DNA from 2 places in the Nocardia sp. NPDC058658 genome. Region 1 is predicted to be linked to the other one. Evidence: predicted binding sites of a transcription regulator. Region 1 holds the regulator's gene; the other holds the start of a gene.

Region 1 (4,250 bases):
AGGGCACCGGCAAGGAAAACAAGATCAAGATCCAGGACGGCTCCGGTCTGTCCAAGGAAGAGATCGACCGCATGGTCGCCGACGCCGAGGCGCACGCCGCCGACGACAAGGCGCGTCGCGAAGAGGCCGAGACCCGCAACCAGGCCGAGTCACTGGTGCACCAGACCGAGAAGTTCATCAACGAGCAGAAGCTGAGCGAGGGCGGCGCGCAGGTGTCGGCCGATCAGCTGGCGAAGGTGGAGACCGCGGTCGCCGAGGCGAAGGCTGCCCTTGACGGCACCGATATCGCAGCGGTGAAGTCGGCCGTGGAGAAGCTGGCCACCGAGTCGCAGGCGCTGGGCCAGGCGATCTACGAGGCCACCGCCGCCGCCGACGCGCAGTCGGGCAACGGCGCGGGCCCGAGCCAGGCCGATGACGATCAGGTCGTCGACGCGGAGGTCGTGGACGAGCCGGTCGACACGGACAAGAAGTGACCGAGGCGAACTCCTCGGAGCAGGAGTTGGTCGAGGACATCCTGGAAGACACCGACGCCGAGACCGTCGAAGAAGCGGTCGAGGCCGAGGTCGTCGAACCGGAACACGACGAGCTGGCCGAGCGCACGGCCGACCTGCAGCGGTTGACCGCGGAATACGCGAACTACCGCCGCCGCGTCGAGCGTGACCGCCAGGCCAACATCGATGCCGCCAAGGCGTCGGTGGTCACCGAATTGCTCGCGGTGCTGGACGATCTGGATCGGGCGAGGGCGCACGGCGACCTCGAGTCCGGCCCGTTGAAGTCCGTCGCCGACAAGCTCGAGACCGCGCTCACCAAGCAGGGTCTCGTCGAGTTCGGTGCCACCGGTGACCCGTTCGACCCCACGTTGCACGAGGCCGTGCAGCACGAGGGTTCGGGCGCCGACCCGGTGATCGGCATCGTCATGCGCAAGGGCTATCGATTCGGCGATCGGGTGCTTCGGCACGCGCTCGTCGGGGTAACTGACGCGGAGGCATCGGACGCAGATGCCGCCGACAACGAGCAGTAGGAAAGGAGGAGATGCCCGGTGAGCCAACGGGAGTGGATCGAAAAGGACTTCTACAAGGAGCTGGGTGTCTCCTCCGGCGCCTCGCAGGACGAGATCAAGAAGGCCTACCGCAAGCTCGCCCGCGACCTGCATCCGGATTCCAACCCGGGTGACACCAAGGCCGAGGAGCGGTTCAAGGCCGTGAGCGAAGCCAATGCGGTGCTGTCGGATCCGGCCAAGCGCAAGGAGTACGACGAGACGCGCCGCATGTTCGCGGGCGGCGGCGGTGGCGGACGGGCCTACGGCGGCGGCGGGTTCAATCCCGGTGCGGGCGGCGGCTTTTCGCAGGACTTCAACATCGGCGACATCTTCGGTCAGGCCGGTGGTACCGGTGCCGCTGGCGACGGCGGGCTCGGCGATCTGCTGGGCGGGCTGTTCAACCGTGGTGGCGGCGGTGGCCGGGCGGCGGCTCGTCCGCGTCGGGGTTCGGATGTGGAGACCGAGACCACGCTGGGTTTCCGCGAGGCGGCCCAGGGTGTCACCGTTCCGCTGCGGATGACAAGTCCGTCCCCGTGCACCACCTGCCACGGCAGTGGTGCCAAGCCGGGCACCAGCCCGCGCGTGTGTCCGCACTGCAACGGTGCGGGCGTGGTGAGCCGTAATCAGGGCGCGTTCGGTTTCAGCGAGCCCTGCGACGACTGCCGCGGCACCGGGTCGATCATCGACGACCCGTGTACCGATTGCGCTGGCAGTGGCATCCAGAACCGCACCCGCACCATCACGGTCCGGATCCCTCCGGGCGTGAGTGACGGTCAGAAGATCCGGCTGGCCGGTCAGGGCGAGGCGGGCCTGCGCGGTGCGCCTTCGGGCGATCTGTATGTCACCGTGCACGTCAGCCAGGACAAGGTCTTCGGCCGTCAGGGCGACGACCTCACCCTGGTGCTGCCGGTGAGCTACAGCGAATTGGTGCTGGGGACAACGGTTTCGGTGCCCACGCTGGACGGCCGAGTCGGTGTGAAGGTGCCCCCTGGCACCGCCGACGGGCGTATCCTGCGGGTCCGGGGTCGTGGCGTGCCCAAGCGTGGGGCGGCGGGCGGCGCCGGTGATCTGCTGGTCACGGTGAAGGTCGCGGTGCCCCAATCGCTGGACTCCGATGCCACCGATGCGCTCAAGCGTTATCAGGAGGCGGAGAAGACCAGTGGTTTCGAACCGCGGGCAGGATGGGCGGGTGCTTGATGTCCGATGATTCTGTTTCGGGTGCAACCTCGCGTGCCGAGTTCTTCATGATCTCGGTGGCGGCTCAGCTGGCGGGGATGCACGCGCAAACGCTGCGTACCTACGACCGGCTGGGTTTGGTCACCCCGCAACGGACCTCGGGTGGCGGCCGCCGTTATTCGGCCCGCGACGTCGAGGTGCTGCGCGAGGTGCAGCGCCTGTCGCAGGACGAGGGTGTCAATCTCGCCGGCATCAAGCGCATCATCGAGCTCACCAATCAGGTCGAGGCGCTGCAACAGCGCGTCGAGGAGATGAGCGCGGAGTTGGAGCGGTTGCGGGCGGGCTACCGGCCCGATCTGTCGCCGCCGGCACGCAGTACCGCGCTCGTGGTGTGGCAGCCACGGCATCGGCGCTGAGCGTTTTCGTTCGACGGGCCTCCGGTTCGATATCCGCTGCGGTGGATTTCGGGCCGGAGGTTCGTTCGTCTCCGGTCAACCGCCGGCGATCGGCTGGTGACTCTCCAGCAACCCACTTATTCGTGATCTCGCTGATCGGAAGTAGCGTGGCGACGCGCTGAGGTGCGGATTTATCACCGTGGACGTCCAAAAGTTTGCTGGCTGGTCGCTGAATTCGGGCCAGTGGGAAGGCATTCCGACGGTGCATACCAGCCATTCCAGTGTGCACACCCCGCGTGTCATGGCCCGGCGCGCCAGATCGCGACCCACGGCCGCTGTAGCGGAAAGGTCGCCCTACCAGGCACGTTGGTGCCCAATTGCCTGATATGCCGGGTACTTTGAGGAATCGTGAGCAAGTGTTCACCCCCAATTAACGGGCTATGGGTATGTTTTCATGGGAAACTACTGGATACCGCCTGGTATTTCGAGAATTACATGCGTGATGTTTAAGAGTACGATTCCGAACCTGGCAAACCTCGCCTAGACTTCTCGCATCGGCTGCTGACGAGTGTCCTCCCAGCCCGTCACTCGCCGGCGCGGCTAGCGTTCGATGGCGAAACGAGGTTGTGACACATATGGATTCGCGGACTGTCGCTTTGATCCGTACTACGTTCAAGGCGGTTGCTGCGGAAGACGGTGGCACCGAGAAGCTGTCGAGGTCGTTCTACTCGATCCTCTTCACGGACTACCCAGGTGTCCGCGACTACTTCCCGGCTGCCATGGATTCCCAGCGCGACCGGCTCGTTCAGGCGATCTCCTACACCCTCGACCGCCTCGAGGAGCCCGACAAACTGTTGCCGTTCCTGGCCCAGCTGGGACGCGATCATCGCAAGTACGGCGTGCAACCGGCGCACTATGTGGCCGTGGCCAATTCGCTGAAGAAGGCCATCAGCGTGTTCGCGGGCAACGAGATGTGGACCGACGAGGTCGCCAACGCCTGGGACGAGGGGCTGGCCACCATCAGCGGCGCGATGATCGCCGCCGCCGACAAGGAGACCACGCCCTCGGCCTGGACCGCCACGGTCGTCGAACATCGTGAGGTGTTGCGCAACCTGTCGATCGTGCGCGTGCAGCTCGATCAGCCGATGCAGTACGCCGCGGGCCAGTACCTCAGCGTGGAGATCCCGTCGCGGCCACGCATGTGGCGTTATCTCTCGCCCGCGAACCCGTCCAATATCAACGGAGAGATCGAGTTCCACGTGCGCGGCGTGCTCGGCGGCTGGGTGAGCCCCGCGATGGTCGCGCACACCGCCGTCGGCGATCAGTGGCGTCTCGGTTCACCGCTGGGCGGCCTCGGCGTGCCCCGCAACACCAAACGCAAAATGTTGATGGTCGGCTGCGGCACCGGCATCGCCCCCCTGCGCGCCCAGATCATGGCGATGGCCCAACGCCGCGTGAACCCGAAGGTCCACCTCTTCGTCGGCGGCCACCACCCCTGCGACCTCTACGACCTCCAGGTCCTGAGCCAACTCGCCGTCGCCAACAAATGGCTCACCGTCACCCCCGTCACCGAGAGCGACGAAAACCCCTGGTGGTACTACGATTCCGGCGAACCCCACCCCGACCTCCCCGGCCTCGAA
Region 2 (4,250 bases), on a different contig from region 1:
CGGAAGTCGGAGCCGACCTTGTCGATCTCGTCCAGCAGGACAACGGGATTCATCGAACCCGCCTCCTTCACCGCACGCACGATCCGGCCGGGCAGCGCGCCCACATAGGTGCGGCGGTGGCCACGGATCTCGGCCTCGTCGCGCACACCGCCGAGGGCGACGCGAACGAACTTGCGGCCCAAGGCCTTTGCGACCGACTCGCCCAGCGAGGTCTTGCCGACACCGGGCGGACCGACCAGCACGAGCACCGCGCCCGACCCTCGTCCACCGACTACCTCGAGCCCACGTGCGGCCCGACGCGAACGCACCGCCAAGTACTCGACCATCCGGTCCTTGACCTCTTCGAGGCCGTGGTGATCGGCGTCGAGCACCGCGCGAGCGGCCGAAACATCGGTGCTGTCTTCGGTTTTCACCGTCCACGGCAGGTCGAGCACGGTGTCGAGCCAGGTGCGGATCCAACCGGATTCGGGACTCTGGTCGCTGGCGCGCTCCAACCGGCCGACCTCGCGCAGCGCCTCGGCGCGCACGTTCTCGGGCAGGTCGGCGTTCTCCACACGGGTGCGGTAGTCGTCGGCGCCGTCGGGTTCGTCCTCGCCGAGTTCCTTGCGGATGGCGTTGAGTTGCTGGCGCAGCAGGAATTCGCGCTGCGACTTCTCCATGCCGTCGCGGACGTCTTCGGAGATCTTGTCGGTGACCTCGACCTCGGCGATGTGGTCTTTGATCCACTCGAGCTGACGGGTCAGGCGCGCGGCGACGTCGGGGGTTTCGAGGAGTTCGCGCTTCTGCTCGTTGGACAGGTAGGGGGCGTAACCGGCGGTGTCGGCGATGGACTCGACGCCGTCGAGCTGGTTGACGATGTCGATGATCTGCCAGGCCTCACGCCGCTGTAGCACCGCGATGACCAGCTTCTTGTACTCGGCAGCGAGCTCGCGAGTCTTGTCGTCGGGCTCGACGGCCTCGACGAGTTCGGCCTCCACCCACAGGGCGGCGCCGGGACCGGTGACCCCGTGCCCGATGCGGGCGCGGCGTTCGGCCTTCAACACGGCCGCGGGCGCGCCACCGCGCATCCGGCCGACCTGTTCGATGGTGGCGACGACGCCGTAGGAGGCGTACCCCTCGTCGAGGCGCGGCGCGACGAGCACCGAACCGGTTTTGGCCGCCTGCGCGGCGTCGATGGCGGCCTGCGCGGATTCGTCCAGTTCGATGGGCACGACCATGCCCGGCAGCACGATCGGATCGGTCAGGAACAGCACCGGCAGGTTCTGAGCTGAAGTCATGTCGACCCTTCCAAAGTTGAGCTTTGCTGACTCAACATGGACCCCGGTGTGTTTGTTCCTGCGGGTGCGCCACGTTCACTGACGGCGAAAAACACCTCGGCCTCCCCGGGTTGAGGACCGGGGAGGCCGAGGTGATGGAAGGGCTACCCGGGTTGAGGACCGGGAGGCCGAAGTTGTCTTACAGGTTCGACGAACGAAGCCGCTCGGTCGGGGGATCGAACTGGCGGCCCGAGGTGGAACCCGCGCTCATGAATCCGAGCACCGCGCCGCCGATGAGCAGCAGGGCGGCAAGGATGCCGAGGATGATCGGCAGGGTCTTGCCGTACAGGTCGAGCTTGTCCAGACTCTCCTGGGTGACGGCCATCTGCGCGTCGATGGTTTCCTCGTCGAAGACCAGGTGCGACTTCAGCACAGTGACGTCGACCTGCCCCGCGGTGCGGCCGTAGTACATGTGGATGTTCTCGCCACCCTTGAGGACGGCGCCGGTCCTCGGCTCCACCCACACGTCACGGGTGTTGGTGTAGAAGCGGGTCATGGTGACCGGCTCGGTGCCCTCGAGGCCCCACTTGGCGGCGGGCAGGGCGAGCTGATAGGACGGGTGCTTGACGACGTCCCACATGTTCGTCACCGGGATGGTCTGCTGGAAGTGGTAGACCGGCACACCGTTGATCTCCGACTCCTCGACGAAATTGATGTCGTGGGTCGCGCGGGCGTTGAGGTCGAAGTACGGGTACGTCTTCTTCTCGGTGCCGATCGGGAAGCGGTACTGCAGGCCGTGGCGCTGCTGCTCGGTGGGGATCTCGGCGCCCGACTTGGGGTCCTGGGCGACGGCGATCGAACCGTTGGGCGAGGCGTCGATCGGCGCGCCGGTGACGCGGTCGATGGTGACGCGGTCGACCGAGGCGGTGAGCAAGCCGTCCTTGGGGTCCTGGTCGTCGCGACGCAGGGTCTGGCCTGCCTGGACGGTCATCTCGCTGGAGTCCGAGGGCTCCTCGACCGTCAGGAAGCGCTGCGAGACGAGCGGCACGTTGGTGTTCACCTTGGCCGCGCCCTCGGTCGAGGTGAGCGACTTCGCGTCCAGCACAAGGCTTTCCTCGCCGGGAACGCTCTTGGCGACGGTGGTGATGCGCAGGTCGAGCGGGGTCTTGGCGACCTTGCCGACCGTGTAGGTGGGGATCATGACCGCGGCCGCGAGCAGCAGCGCGCCGAGCCCGACGAGGATGCAGGCGATCAGCCTGCGCACGTTGCTCATCGCGAGCCGTACTGCACGTTGCCGAGCAGCGACGAGCCCGGATCACCGGACTCCTCGGGCGCCGGGATCGAATTCTGTTGCGCGCCCGCGGTGATGCCGAAAACGGCAATCACCCCGAGGACCGCGCCGGCCAGGCCGCTGACCAGGCCGGGGACGACAAACTTCATAGATCGAACTCCAATTGCGTGGTGCGAGAATCAGCCGACGGAGAAGAACCCGAGGGTCGGGGCGAACGAGCAGGTCCGGTCACCATCGGCGGTGACCGTGGTGAGCGAGCCGGTGATCACGGCGGCGACCCGGCCGGTGCCGGTGTCGGCGATCGCGGACAGGGTGGCCGGGCCGTCGGGGTTGATGCCCGCCGCGTTGGTGAGCGGCTGGGTGCCGGTGCGGCGGTTGTCGAGATTGACCCACTGCACCGTCATCGGCGAATTCTGCACGGCGGTAGGGCTTTTCGTGCCGAGTGCGGTGAAGACGAAACCGGTCTGGCCCGCGGCAGGTCCGGGCGGGGGCAGCTCGGCGGGGCCGGGGACGGCCAGTGCGGTGCCGACAGAATCCGACGTCGGGCCGATGCAGCCCTTGCCGATGGTCGGGTAGAGGAACTGCGCGATGCGCGGGCCGTCGGTGGGCGGCAGTTCGGGTCCGCCGCCGCCGCTGCCGTCGAGGAAGGTGATGACCTTCTCGAGGGTGGCCTTGACCTGCGCGGGGATGCCGGGCGTGGCCAGCAGCACGCGGGCCTGGGCCAGGATCGCGGCCTGTCCGCCGTCGGCGATGGGGCCGGGGGCGGAAATGGCGCCTACGATCGTCGGTGCCAGCGCTGCGAGCGTGCCCGAGGGGACGTTCTCGGCGATGGCGGGGACGCTCGGCTGCGTCGCGGCGGACTGCGGGGCAGCCATCGTGGGCGTGGGTGCCACGAGTGCCGCACCCGCCGCTAGTACGAGGGCGGACAATGCGGTCCGCGATGCTCGAGTGCTCAGCACTGGTCGGCCGTCCTTTGTTCGTTGGATAGATGAAGCGACCCGGAAAGGTCAGTGTTATCCCGGGTTTCAGATACTTTGGAGAGGTGACTACAGCGGACAGGCGGTATGGGGGTCGTACGGTCGTCGCGCGCAAAGCCGAACGACGACTGCGATTCCTGGAAGCAGCGACACGAATTTTCGCCGAACGCGGGTACGCCACGTGCTCGCTCGCTGAGGTGTGCGCCGCCGCGGGCCTGTCCAAGCGGCAGTTCTACGAGGAGTTCGAAACCCGCGAAGACGTGCTGGTCGCGGCCTACGACCGCATCCAGGACGACGCCGCGGCCGCGGTGGGCACCGCGCTGATCGCGCTCGGCTCCACCGATCCGAAGCTGGCGCTGCGGGCCGGTTTCGGCGCGTACCTGGAATCGCTCGGCTCCGACCCCTATCGCGCGCAGGTGGCGCTGATCGAGGTGGTCGGGGTGAGCGATCGGATGGAAAGTCATCGCCGCAACCGTCGGCACGCCTGGTCGGCGTTGATCGAGGGGGCGCTGAACCAGGTGGGCGTGCGGTTGCGTGGGGACGCCCAGTTGACGACCGCGCTGATCACCGGGGCGGTCACGGGCGTGGCGCACGAGTGGTTGCTGCGCGAGTCGCGCCCGCCCGTCGACGACCTGGTCGACCTGCTCGCCGGGGCCGCACTGGCGCTGGTCACGTTCGACTGACATCCGGGCAGCCGTCATGGCGCCGGCAAATATCCGTGCCTGC

Evidence for each region. Region 1 encodes HspR, which represses chaperone genes until heat shock. Its sites were predicted from a motif close to ANNTGAGTNNNNNNNACTCANNT; they were not measured.
Region 2: lon (endopeptidase La) is a predicted target of HspR. The motif match lies at 1,292-1,314, and genes of this name have one in related genera.

What each region holds. Positions count from the first base shown of each region.
Region 1 covers NZ_JBHXRR010000004.1:162,622-166,871, forward strand. Annotated here, with positions in the region: gene dnaK (molecular chaperone DnaK) at 1-473, shown strand, start outside; gene grpE (nucleotide exchange factor GrpE) at 470-1,021, shown strand; gene dnaJ (molecular chaperone DnaJ) at 1,040-2,236, shown strand; gene ACFWUP_RS09700 (heat shock protein transcriptional repressor HspR) at 2,236-2,631, shown strand; gene ACFWUP_RS09705 (FAD-binding oxidoreductase) at 3,246-4,250, shown strand, end outside.
Region 2 covers NZ_JBHXRR010000042.1:10,829-15,078, reverse strand. Annotated here, with positions in the region: gene lon (endopeptidase La) at 1-1,277, opposite strand, end outside; gene ACFWUP_RS30825 (DUF3068 domain-containing protein) at 1,456-2,529, opposite strand; gene ACFWUP_RS30820 (DUF2613 domain-containing protein) at 2,526-2,696, opposite strand; gene ACFWUP_RS30815 (hypothetical protein) at 2,727-3,506, opposite strand; gene ACFWUP_RS30810 (TetR/AcrR family transcriptional regulator) at 3,590-4,207, shown strand.